Regions from separate parts of the Pantoea dispersa genome, predicted to be linked through region 1. Evidence: predicted binding sites of a transcription regulator. Region 1 holds the regulator's gene; each other region holds the start of a gene.

Region 1 (4,221 bases):
GAGCCCAATGGTTACCTGCATATTGGCCATGCAAAATCGATCTGCCTGAACTTTGGTATCGCACAAGATTATCAGGGGCAGTGCAACCTGCGTTTCGACGACACCAATCCGGTCAAAGAGGATATGGAGTTCGTTGAATCGATCAAGAATGATGTGCAATGGCTGGGCTTTGAGTGGAGCGGCAACATTCGTTACTCCTCTGACTACTTTGACCAACTGTTCAACTACGCGGTTGAGCTGATCAACAAAGGCCTGGCCTACGTTGACGAGCTGTCGCCAGAGCAGATCCGTGAATACCGCGGCACGCTAACCGCGCCGGGCAAAAACAGCCCGTATCGCGATCGCAGCGTGGAAGAGAACCTGGCGCTGTTCCAGAAGATGCGTGATGGCGGCTTCGAAGAGGGCAAAGCCTGTCTGCGTGCCAAAATCGACATGGCATCCAGCTTTATTGTGATGCGCGATCCGGTGCTGTACCGCATTAAATTTGCCGAACACCACCAGACTGGCAACAAGTGGTGCATCTATCCGATGTACGACTTTACCCACTGCATCTCCGATGCGCTGGAAGGCATCACCCATTCCCTGTGTACGCTGGAGTTCCAGGACAACCGTCGTCTCTACGACTGGGTGCTGGATAACATCACTATTCCGGTGCATCCGCGTCAGTACGAGTTTTCGCGCCTGAATCTGGAATATGCGGTGATGTCGAAGCGTAAGCTGACACAGCTGGTGAGCGAGAAGATTGTTGAAGGCTGGGACGATCCGCGCATGCTGACCGTATCCGGTCTGCGCCGCCGTGGCTATAGCGCGGCGTCAATCCGCGAATTCTGTCGCCGTATCGGTGTGACCAAGCAGGACAACATTGTTGAGATGGCGTCGCTGGAGTCGTGCATTCGTGACGACCTCAACGAGAACGCGCCGCGCGCCATGGCGGTGCTGGATCCGCTGAAAGTGGTGATCGAGAACCTGCCGGCCGGGCATGAAGAAATCATCAGCATGCCGAACCATCCGAACAAGCCGGAGATGGGCACGCGTGAGGTGCCGTTCAGCCGTGAGGTGTGGATCGATCGCGCCGACTTCCGTGAAGAGGCCAACAAGCAGTACAAACGTCTGGTGCTGGGTAAAGAAGTTCGTCTGCGCAACGCTTATGTCATTCGTGCCGAGCGCGTGGCGAAAGATGAAGCCGGCAACATCACCTGCATCTACGCTACCTGCGATGTCGACACCCTGAGCAAAGATCCGGCCGATGGCCGCAAGGTGAAAGGCGTTATCCATTGGGTGTCGGCGATTCACGCGCTGCCTGCCGAATTCCGCCTGTACGATCGTCTGTTCAGCGTGCCAAACCCGGGCGCGGCCGAGGATTTCCTCACCACCATTAACCCGAACTCGCTGGAGATCAAACAGGGCTTCGTTGAGCCGGGTCTGCGTGCCGCCAGCGCGCTGGCGCCGTATCAGTTTGAGCGCGAAGGTTACTTCTGCGCTGACAGCGTGTACTCGCAGCCGTCGAAACTGGTGTTCAACCGCACTGTGGGTCTGCGTGATACCTGGGCAAAAATCGGCGAATAATTTTACTGCTTGATAGCACGATATGATCAGCAAAGGGCGAGCAATCGCCCTTTTTTATTGCCCGTTATCTGCAAACGGGAATCGATTATGCTGAACCAGACAAAAAACAGTAATTACGCGCGATTACGACTAATCTGACTTTAATAAAATTAACTAATTTACCCGTGTGAAATCGTTATTTTCAGGTAGGCTATGCGCTCTTAAATGTTGCTGTGCGGGTTAGCGAAGGAAGAAAAATGACAAGTCTCGCTCTGGAAGCCAAACATAGCGTGGTGGTTTTACATCAGCTTATCGAACGTATTTTTAATCAGACCGAAGGCAGCGATGACAGTATGGATCTGCTGCTGTCGCACTTTCATCCCGACTTCAAAATGGTGACGCCGCAAGGCAAACAGCTCGATCTCAATGACACTGAAACCCTGTTTCGCAAACTGCACGGGCAGCGGGAAGGGATGCGAATCGCCACCAGTGAGCATGCCATCATTTCCCAGCAGCAGCAGGAAGTGACCATTCAGTATCACGAACTGCAAATGCTCAACGGCAACAACCAGACCCGCATTTCGCTGGCGGTGCTGGACTGCAGCACGTCGGTTCCGCGCTGGCGCTATTTGCAGGAAACGCTGGTCGCCTGAACACAGCCATAAAAAAACCGGTGCCTGGCACCGGTTTTTTTATACTGCATAGCATATTCAATTACTGATCGTGGAGCGTCTCGTCTTCGCGGCAGTCTCCCAGCGCACAGTGGCCGTACAGATACAGGCTGTGGTTGCTGAGTTTGATACCGTGGCGTGTTGCAATCTCACGCTGACGCGTTTCGATAGATTCATCGCTAAACTCGATCACTTTGCCGCAGTCGAGGCAAATCAGGTGATCGTGGTGATGCTGCTGGGTCAGTTCGAACACGGATTTCCCGCCTTCGAAGTTATGACGCGTCACGATGCCGGCGTCGTCAAACTGGTTCAGAACACGGTATACCGTCGCCAGACCAATCTCTTCGCCCATGTCGATCAGGCGTTTGTACAAATCTTCCGCACTGACATGATGGGACTCGGGTCCGGGTCCCTGAAGCACTTCCAGAATCTTCAGTCTGGGCAGCGTGACTTTCAGGCCAGCCTTTTTCAATGCGGAGTTGTTGTCAGTCATGCGGATATTGTCCTGTTACTTTGCTAGTCACTTACGGCGCAAAGGCCTTGAATGTGTGGTCAACGCGCATTCTCATTTGCGTCTCATTATAGAGCTCAGCCTGCGAAATGAAAACCGGCTGCGGCGGACAATTCCCCGGATGCTGTAAGGAGAAATGTCGTGAGCCTCAGCGGGATCGTGCAGATCGATGTTCCTTTTCGCGCAGTCTCAGTCTGATGCCCGAGGAATAAGCAGATGACCGTTGCGGGTATTCTACAGAATTGAGGGAAAAAGTTAAAAAACCGTAGCTATTATTTTTATAGGTAATTCCATTGCCCGATGTGAGCCAGCGCCCACATCGGACAGGAAAGCATCAGGCTTCGATGATCGCCTGCAGCTGCAGCTCATCAAAGATCTGCTTAACCCATTTGTCGACGCGCTCGTTAGTCAGTTCAGGCTGACGATCTTCATCAATGGCGAGGCCGAGGAAGTGTTTGTCGTCTGCCAGACCTTTAGAGGCTTCGAAGTGGTAACCTTCGGTTGGCCAGTGGCCCACAATCACTGCGCCGTTTGGCTCAATGATGTCGCGAATGGTGCCCATCGCGTCACAGAAGTACTCGGCATAATCTTCCTGATCGCCGCAGCCAAACAGCGCTACCAGCTTACCGTTGAAATCAATCTCTTCCAGCGTCGGGAAGAAGTCATCCCAGTCGCACTGGGCTTCACCGTAGTACCAGGTCGGAATACCCAGCAGCAGAATATCGAATGCTTCGAGATCTTCTTTGGTGCTCTTAGCAATGTCATGCACTTCGGCGACATCTTTACCCAGTTGTTTCTGGATCATTTTTGCAATGTTTTCAGTGTTGCCGGTATCGCTGCCGAAGAAAATGCCTACGATTGCCATGGAGTGAGTAACCTCTTAAATCCTGATTGTGAAAGTAAGTCAGAAGACGACACAGTTATGCGAATGATAGCAGACCGGCGAAAAGCGCGGAATGTGTAAAGCGCTGAGTTTGTGTTCCAGCGTGCGGTCTGCGCACGTTACGCCAGTTTGAGCTGCGCCAGCAGCATTTGTTCAATCAGTTCACTGCGGCTGATGTTCTGCTGCTCGGCCAGCGTATTAAGCGCGTCGACCGCTTCGCTGGACATTTTCAGCTCAACGCGGCGCAGGCCGCGCACCCGGTCGCGCTTCAGCTGGTTGCGCTTATTAATGCGCAGCTGCTCATCACGCGACAGCGGACTGGTTTTAGGGCGACCGGGACGCCGCTCGTCTGCGAAGAGATCGAGCGTGGTACGATCTGTCTGTTCTTTTGCCATGGTTTGTGAAACTGCGTGGGCGCGAACGGCGGAAAGGCGCTGCGCGATTTAAACATTTATCGGCCCGACCGCGGCGAAAAAAGCATCCGCGGCAAATTTTTAGCGCGACATCATACTCCAGCGCCCGGCGCGACGCCAACCCTAAACCGCCCGTAGCAAGCTTTTGCTTTTACAGGTTAAAAAAGCGGCGCACCGCGCGCAGTACGGCATCGGGTT
Region 2 (4,221 bases), 2.0 Mb from region 1:
AGCTTCGGCGGACCTACCGGCGAGAAAAACAGCCCGCGTTCGAAAAGCTTCTTCGACGGCGTAAAGAAGTTCTTTGACGATCTGACCCGCTAATCGGGTGCGCAGACAGTAACAAGCGGAGAGGCGACTCTCCGCTTTTTTTTATGCGCAGTTCTGCCGTGCAGATATTCAACGGCATTGTTTTTCGTCATTCACATCCCCGACAGCCGTTACCTTTCAAAAATACGCGGACACGCTGTAGGGGCGCCATTTATGGCGACCTCAAGCCGTGAAAATCCCCGCCAAAAAACGCGTCCTCACCTTGCAAAAACCGGTTCCGTTTTGCCAATAGCATTTTTCGGCATTGCGCCGAAAATATATCATAGGTATCTTGCAAGGCGTTTAATGAGAATGATTTTCGATAACATGCACCATCAGCGGTGTGCGGTAGCGCAGTAGCGCGGGACCGTCGCTGCAGGGAGAGAAACGTTGCCAAACCCGACTCACCACCGCGCTCCACAACGCGTGCGCAATGAATTACGCTTCCGTCACATCACCGTCGCCAGCAAAACGCGGGTGGCCGATGCCTTCTGGCGCATCGTCTTTAGCGGCAGCGATCTGGCGGGTTTTCACTCGCCCTCTTTTGACGACCACATCAAAGTGTTTTTCCCGGATACGCCGGGCGGTGCGCTGGCGCTGCCACACATGACCGACGAAGGCATCGTCTGGCCTGACGGCGTGCGTCCGGCGGCGCGCGACTATACGCCGCTGGCCTTTAACGGCAGCGATTCGCTGACGCTGGATTTTTACATCCACGACGGCGGCGTCGCCAGCAGCTGGGCGAGTGCCGCTCAGCCGGGCGATCGCATTGCGATGGGCGGCCCCCGCGGCTCATGCGTCGTGCCGGTGGATTATGCCTGTCAGATTTATGTGTGTGATGAGACCGGTCTGCCGGCGTTTAAGCGCCGCTATCAGGAAATGCAGGCACAGCAGATTCATCTGCTGGCCTGTGTTGATGAGCCAGTCGGCCGCGCGTATCTTGGCGACCTGCCGGATGTCACGGTGAGCTGGCTCGGCAGCGGCAAGATGCAGGCTGAGGCGCTGACGCCGCTGCTGGACCCGATTGTGCTGCCTGCTGATGACTACTTCATCTGGCTGACCGGCGAAGGCGCTGCGGTGAAACAGCTGAGCGATTACTTTACTCAGCAGCGCGCGGCGCACAGCGACCTGGTGCGCGCCGTCGCTTACTGGCATCGGAAATAACCGGCGCCCGCCCGCTGCCGCCTGTGTTGAATTTTACCAGGCACCAGACTACTATCAACCTCCCTCAACTGACCCCGGGAAGGCGATGAAACAGCAGCGGGATGTTCCAGAGCACGCCGATGCGGCACAGCGTGCCAGCTGTGCCGGCGCACGCAGAAAGCGGCGCGAAAGGATGCTGGATGCCAGTGATATTCGCCTGCTGATGCTGCACTTTCTGGCCAGCGGCGCGGCGCACGGTTATGAGCTGATCAAATCGGTGGAAGAGTTGTCGAAAGGCGAATATTCCCCCAGCCCCGGCATTATTTATCCCAACCTGACGCTGCTGGAAGAGATGGACGCCATTCGCGTGGTGGATGCCCAGGCCACGCGCAAAGCCTACGCGCTCAACGATGCGGGCCGCGCGCTGCTGGCGGAAAATGGCGAAAACGTGGCGGTGATTATCGGGCGGCTCACTTCGCTGGCGATCCTGGTCAACAACCGCAGCATTCCGCAGGTAGAGCAGGCGATCCATACGCTTCGCTATACGCTCAATCACCGGCTGTCGCAGGAGCAGATTTCACCGGCCACGGTGGAGATTGTCGTGGCGGCGCTGCAGGACGCGGCAGAGAAGATCGCCAACAGCTAAGCGCGTTACGGTTTCTTCTTGTCCACGTGCCCCAGTTCGCGATCCGGCCAGCAGACATCGCGCACCCGCTGCTTCAGTGCTGCCGCATCGGGAAAGCCGCCTTCCTGTTTGCGTTCCCAAATTACCTGACCATCAATGCTGATCTCGAACACGCCGCCGCTGCCGGGCTGGAGCGTGACCGCGCTGAGATCGCCGGCAAAGGTATGCAGCAGCTCCTGCGCCATCCACGCCGAACGCAGCAGCCAGTTACATTGGGTACAGTAGTGAATGGTTACTGCCGGTTTATCTGCCATCCTATCCCTCCTGTTAGTGCCTGATTAATCATGGGTTAACAAATTGTGCGCACAAAGATACATCCTGATGCAAATGATATTGATAATGATTAGCAATTGCATTAAATTGTTTTCGCCATCATTTACTCTCTATAAATCCCACAGGCATCCCTGCGGCACCGCGGCCAGTTTTACACGGCAGCTGTGCACTGAAGCGCGCATGACACTGTGCCACAGGTGCCGGGATCGATAACATTATCTGGCCAGCGTGACGCGCTGTTTCACGGTTTTTAGCATAAAGCCGTGGTTTTCTGGCAGCAAATAAGTGAGCGAATACTAACAATTAACCAGGTATTTCGCGCATGTCTTTCAACCTTCAGGGAACTGTTCAGCAGCGTCTGTGTAAAGTCGCTGTTCTTGCTTCAGCCATTCACGCAGCCTGCAGCTATGCCGCCAGCGACAGCAGTACGCTGGCGCGTTCCGCAGAGAACAACAGCAGCAATGAACCGGTAATGACCGTTACCGCACCTAAGCAGCAGGCCGGCAGCAAAACCACACTCACCGCCAGCGATCTGCAAAAACGCGGCGCCAATGACTTCGGTTCGATCATGCGTTATGAGCCGCTGGTCAGCGCCACTGGTGCGGCGGGCGGTTCGTCAGCCGGTAAAAGCGGCTTTGACCGTGCAGGCTACACCGGCTACAACATTCGCGGTCTGGAAAGTAATCGTGTCGGTCTGGATATTGATGGCATTCCGGTACCGGACGCCACCGGTCGTCCGTACGTCAGTCGCGCCGGTAACAATACCTTCGGTATCGGTCGCGACTACATCGACCCGTATATGTTTGGCAGCGTCGAAATTGAGAAGGGCGCTACATCGGTGGAACAACCTAACACCGCAATCGGCGGTAACGTATCGTTTCATAACAAGTCGCCGGACGACTATCTCAGCAGCGATAAAACCCACTATTTCGGTTATCAGAGCGACTACAGTTCGGCAGACCGCAGCTGGCACAACGGCATCACCGCGGCGGCAGGGGATGATGAACTGCGCGGCCTGTTTGTCTACAGCCGCCGCGACGGCCAGCAGACGCGCAACAACAGTGGCGTAAAAGACGCCTACCCGGCCAACTGGCACTCGGATGCCTTTATGACGTCGGGCATCTGGCAGCCAAACGATCAGCACAAGCTGAGCGCCACCTTCGACTACTACCACAAAACCAATCACACCCACTACGATACCTGGGACAGCAGCAGCGGCAACACTATTTGGGGCACTGCGCAACAGCAGAGCGATTCGCGCCGCTGGGGCATTAACCTTGCCGACGAGTGGACGCCGTACAACGAGATGATCGATACGCTGACCACGCGAATTTACTGGCAGCAAACCGAGGCGCACGACACCACCTGGTTACCGACCAGCGCCAGTCAGTACGGCTTCGTCTACTCTGACTACAACGTCGATACCTTAGGGTTTGACACGCGCGCCAGCAAAACCCTCGGCCGCCACGAGCTGAGCGGCGGCGTCAACGCGCGTGTGGAGAACAGCGAGCGTCCGTTCCGCCAGGAGCCGAACCCGGGCACCTTCGGCACCATCACCCAGCCACAGTCGGACAGCCGTTCCTGGACCGTGGCCGGTTATCTGCAGGATAAAATCAATTTCGATCTCGATAGCCACAATTTCGCGGTGATTCCCGGCGTGCGCGTTATTCATCAAAGCACCAAACCGAAGAACCTCGGCGATCTGACCAACGGCAGCACGGTGCTGACTGAAGAGCAGGTGGAAAAACTGTACGGCAAGACCAATTCAGACACCGAAGTGCTGCCGTCACTGACCTTCCAGTACGATATCAATCCGGCGCTCACCACCTGGCTGCAATATAAGCGCGGCGTGGAGTTCCCGACCACCAGCCAGCTGTACGGCTCGTGGAACCTTGGTTCAAGCTACGCCGGCAGCGCGCAGTATGCGCTGATTGGTAATGCCGATCTGAAAACCGAGACCAGCAACAATTTTGAGTGGGGTCTGAAAGGACAGCCGACCGACGGCATCACCCTCAATACCTCGGTGTTCTACAACACCTACA
Region 3 (4,221 bases), 640 kb from region 1:
GCCGGCGGCACCAGTCCGGTATCGGTCACCTGGTGCTGCTCAATCAGCGGGAAGCAGAGCGTGGCGCTGGGATCCGCGGCGAGAATCACCTGGCCACCGGCATAGAACACCCCGAGCGAACCGGGGGAACTCATGGCAAAGTTATGCGGCGCGGGCAGGGCGATCAGATAGCGCGTGTCGGCGTTGATGTGGCAAATCTCGTCGCTGGCGCGGATGCTGTAGTAGTAGTCGTTGTGGGTGCGCGGAATCAGCTTCGGCGTCCCGGTGCTGCCGCCGGAGAGCTGGAAAAACGCCACTTCATCGGCGGCCGTCGGTGTCGCGACAAAATCGCCAGCCGCTTCATCCTGCAGCGACGCCAGCGTATTTTCCGCCTGCGCGTCGTTACGCAGGATCACCTGCTGCAGCGTGGGTTGCGCCTCGCACAGCGTGGCGATGAAGTCGTCGCTGGCAAACAGCGCGTGCTGGCGATCGGCGATCAGCAGTTTCGGTGCAATCTGCTGCGCATAGGCCTGCAGTTCAGTGCGCTGATGGCTGAACAGTGCGTACACCGGGACCACGCCCAGCTTAAACAGCGCAAACAGCGTAACGTAAAAGTCCGCCACGTTGCCGAGCTGCACCAGCGCCGTGTCACCGCGCTGTAAACCGCGCCGCTGCAGCGCCGCCGCCAGATTATCACTGCGCTGCGCCAGCTGGCGGTAGCTGAGCTGCACAGGGCCGTCGATCACGGCGATAGCGTCGTTTTCGCGATGGCGGTCGATGATGTCGGTCAGCGGCACGTCGATCCAGTAGCCTTTCTCGCGATAGCGCGCGGCCAGATGTGCCGGCCAGCGGCTGAAGGGAATGCTCATGCTTGTTCCTTTATTGCAGTCCAAAAGCGCGCAACATGGTGTCCAGCTTCACACCCGTTTCACGCCATTCTGATTCCGGTTGCGAGTCGGCGACGATGCCAGCGCCGGCAAACAGCCGCACGCGCGTGCCGTTTACCGTTCCGCAGCGAATGGTCACCACCCATTCGCCGTTGCCTTCGCTGTCGCACCAGCCGACGATGCCGCCAAACAGCTGGCGATCAAAGGGTTCGAGCTGCTGAATCAGCTGCTGCGCGCGGGCGTGCGGGAAGCCGCTCAGGGCCGGGGTTGGGTGCAGCAGCGCCGCCAGCGACAGCGCGTTTTCGCGCTCATCCTGCACTTCGCCATCGATTTGCGTCGCCAGATGCCACAGCGTGGCGGTGGTGATCAGCGACGGCACGGTAGGCACTGACAGTAGTCGGCTACGCGGCTGCAGCGTGCTGCGCATCGCGTCGGTCACCAGCTGATGTTCGTGGCGGTCTTTGGCTGACGCCATCAGGGTGTTACCTGCCACGCGATCGGCGCTGGCGTCGTCATGATGGCGGCGCGCCGAGCCGGCCAGCGGGCAGGAGGAGAAATCGCGCCCCTGTTTGCGCAGCATCAGTTCCGGGCTGGCGCCCACCAGCGCGCCTCCTTCCGCCAGCGGCAGATGGAAATGGTAGCTATTGGGATTTTGCGCGATCACGCGCTGCATCAGCGCGGCGGTATCGACCGGCTGCTCGGTGACGATATCCATCAGGCGCGACAGCACCACTTTGTCCGGATCGCCGCGCTGGATGGTGGCAACGGCGTCGGCCACCATGCGGGTAAACACCGCGTGATCCGGTACTGCCGTCCGCCGCCGCACTGCCGGCAGATCGCTCTGCTGCGCCGGTAACGCCTGTTGCAGGTCGGCGCGATTAAAGCTCTGCCAGGATTCGGGTATGAACAGGGACGCTGGCTGGCTGACGTCAAACGGAATCGCGCCCACCAGCAGCGGATTGGCGATCCCCTGCTTTTTCGCCGCGGCAAAGTGCTGGCGCAGCTGCTGTTGAAAGTCGCCCTGCAGCAGCGCGGCATCGCCCACCGGCGTGTTGATCGTGGTATAGCAGCCCTGGGTGGCCAGGCTGCGCCATGGCGAGGTGAAAAGGAAACCGCGGCACAGCGCGGAAAAATCCTTCAGCCAGGCATTTTCAAACGTGGAGCTTTCCACCATAATTTTCACCTATAAATGATAAGATTATTAAGAATGATTATCATTTTTATTATGGCTCTGTAACCTACGTCGAAAGGGGCAAAGAGTCAATCCATTCGCGGGATTTACCGTGCTGTCAGACGTAAGCGGCGGCTGACGCCGGGCAAGGCATTAAGCTAAAAGGTGGATCAAAACTTATGAATAAATGCGGTTTATGGGGCATGGCTGTCCTGTTGTTCATTTTCCAGTCGCTGTCAGGGACAGCGCGGGCCGACCAGGGCTGGCCGCGCAGCGTACAGGGCGCGACCGGAACGGTAACGCTTCACCAGGCACCACAGCGTATTGTCTCCACCAGCGTCACGCTGACCGGCTCGCTGCTGGCGATTGACGCGCCGGTCATCGCCTCAGGCGCGACCGCACCGAAAAGCCGCCTGGCCGACGATCAGGGCTTCTTCCGTCAGTGGGGCGAGGTGGCAAAACAGCGCCACGTTAAGCGGCTGTACATTGGTGAGCCGAGCGCCGAGGCGATTGCGGCGCAAGCCCCGGATCTGATCATCGTCAGCGCCACCGGTAATGACTCCGCCCTGAAGCTGGTCAGTCAGCTGTCCGCCATTGCCCTCACGCTGGTGGTCAACTACGACGATAAGAGCTGGCAGGATGTGGTTACGCTGCTGGGGCAGGCCACCGGCCATGAAGCACAGGCGGCGCAGCGCGTAAAAGAGTTCGACGATCGCGAAGCGGCGCTGAAGCAGGCCATTACGCTGCCGCCGCAGCCGGTCTCCGCGATGGTATGGAACGGTGATGGCCGGGCAGTGAATCTATGGACCGCCGCATCGGCGCAGGGCAAACTGCTGCAGCAGCTCGGTTTTACCCTGGCGCAGCCGCCGGCCGGCACGCAACAGGGGCACAGCATGGGCCAGCGCAAAGACATTATTCAGCTCTCGGGCGAGAATCTCGCCGCCAGCCTGACCGGTCACAGCTTCCTGCTGTTTGCCGGCGATGACAAAACTGCGCAGTCAGTGCTGAGCAACCCGTTCCTGGCACAAAACGCGGCGGTGCGCGATAAGCAGGTCTATGCGCTGGGTATCGACACCTTCCGCCTGGATTACTACAGCGCCAGCAATCTGCTGACGCGTCTGCATCAGCTGTTCGTCAAATCATGATGTTTGCTGCGCCAGCACCGGCGCGGGCGCCTGATAGCGCCGCAATCCTTTCATCATCAGCCACATCATGACGCCAAGCAGTGTCGCGGCACAGCCAAACGCCGCGGCAGCCTGCGCCGGCAGCAGCCACGAACCGAGGGCACCAATCAGCGCGGCGCCGAGGGCATCGCCGCACACGTTCTGCGCCGTCCACAGGCTGTTGATGCGGCCCAGCAGATGATCCGGCGTCAGCAGCTGAATCATCGCGTACTGCACCAGGCTGTTGATGGCGCTGAAATAGCCGAAGCCCGCCAGACACAGCAGCGCCAGCCACAGCGTCGGCATCAGGCTGAACAGGCCCAGGGCGACGAAACCGGCCACGGCGCTGCCCAGCACCAGCCGGCCCGGGCGCGCTGCCTGTTTCAGCCTGCCGCTGGTAAATGCACCCACGGCGGCACCGAGCGGCACGGCAGCGTACAGCATACCGAGCTGGTCGGCGCTGACTGACCAGTGCGGTGCCAGCGCCGGGTACAGCACGCGGATGGCGCTGGCCAGCGTCACCAGCGCACCGGTCAGCGCCACCATGCCGACCAGCGGGCTGGCAAACAGGAACTGCACGCCGGTTGCCAGCGCCCGCAGCGGATGCTCGCGCGGCTGCGGAGGCGGTGGCAGCGCAGGCAGCTTCAGCAGCGTTAGCACCGTCAGCAGCGTGCCGAAGGCGGTCAGTCCATAATTCCACAGCACGCCGCCGTGCGCGATCACCACACCAGCAATTGCCGGCGATAAAATCGAGCCGAAGCGCACCGTCAGCATGGTAATGGCACCGGCCTGCATGATGTTTTCGCGTCCCACCAGCGCTGGCGTAGCGGCCAGCAGCGCCGTGACGCCAATCGCACCAAAAAAGCCGTCCCACAAGCCCAGCAGATAGACCGCCAGCAGCGAAGGCGCGGGCAGCGCGGCATTTATCGCCAGCGCGACAAAGCCCAGTCCGCAGGTGGTGCGGGCAAGCAGGATCAACGTCTTACGCTCATAGCGATCGGCCAGCACGCCGCCGGTCAGC

Evidence for each region. Region 1 encodes Fur, which represses iron uptake genes when iron is present. Its sites were predicted from a motif close to ATAATAATGAGAACNACTATCAA; they were not measured.
Region 2: K7H94_RS03590 (TonB-dependent receptor domain-containing protein) is a predicted target of Fur. The motif match lies at 2,234-2,256, and genes of this name have one in related genera.
Region 3: K7H94_RS16170 (isochorismate synthase) is a predicted target of Fur. The motif match lies at 2,068-2,090, and genes of this name have one in related genera.

What each region holds. Positions count from the first base shown of each region.
Region 1 is NZ_CP082346.1:2,811,089-2,815,309, reverse strand. It holds gene glnS (glutamine--tRNA ligase) at 1-1,566, shown strand, start outside; gene K7H94_RS13145 (hypothetical protein) at 1,803-2,198, shown strand; gene fur (ferric iron uptake transcriptional regulator) at 2,260-2,709, opposite strand; gene fldA (flavodoxin FldA) at 3,062-3,592, opposite strand; gene ybfE (LexA regulated protein) at 3,730-4,005, opposite strand; gene ybfF (esterase) at 4,175-4,221, opposite strand, start outside.
Region 2 is NZ_CP082346.1:762,837-767,057, forward strand. It holds gene dnaJ (molecular chaperone DnaJ) at 1-93, shown strand, start outside; gene K7H94_RS03575 (siderophore-interacting protein) at 469-1,242, shown strand; gene K7H94_RS03580 (PadR family transcriptional regulator) at 1,328-1,867, shown strand; gene K7H94_RS03585 (Rdx family protein) at 1,873-2,160, opposite strand; gene K7H94_RS03590 (TonB-dependent receptor domain-containing protein) at 2,502-4,221, shown strand, end outside.
Region 3 is NZ_CP082346.1:3,448,822-3,453,042, reverse strand. It holds gene K7H94_RS16175 ((2,3-dihydroxybenzoyl)adenylate synthase) at 1-848, opposite strand, end outside; gene K7H94_RS16170 (isochorismate synthase) at 859-2,040, opposite strand; gene fepB (Fe2+-enterobactin ABC transporter substrate-binding protein) at 2,217-3,182, shown strand; gene entS (enterobactin transporter EntS) at 3,177-4,221, opposite strand, start outside.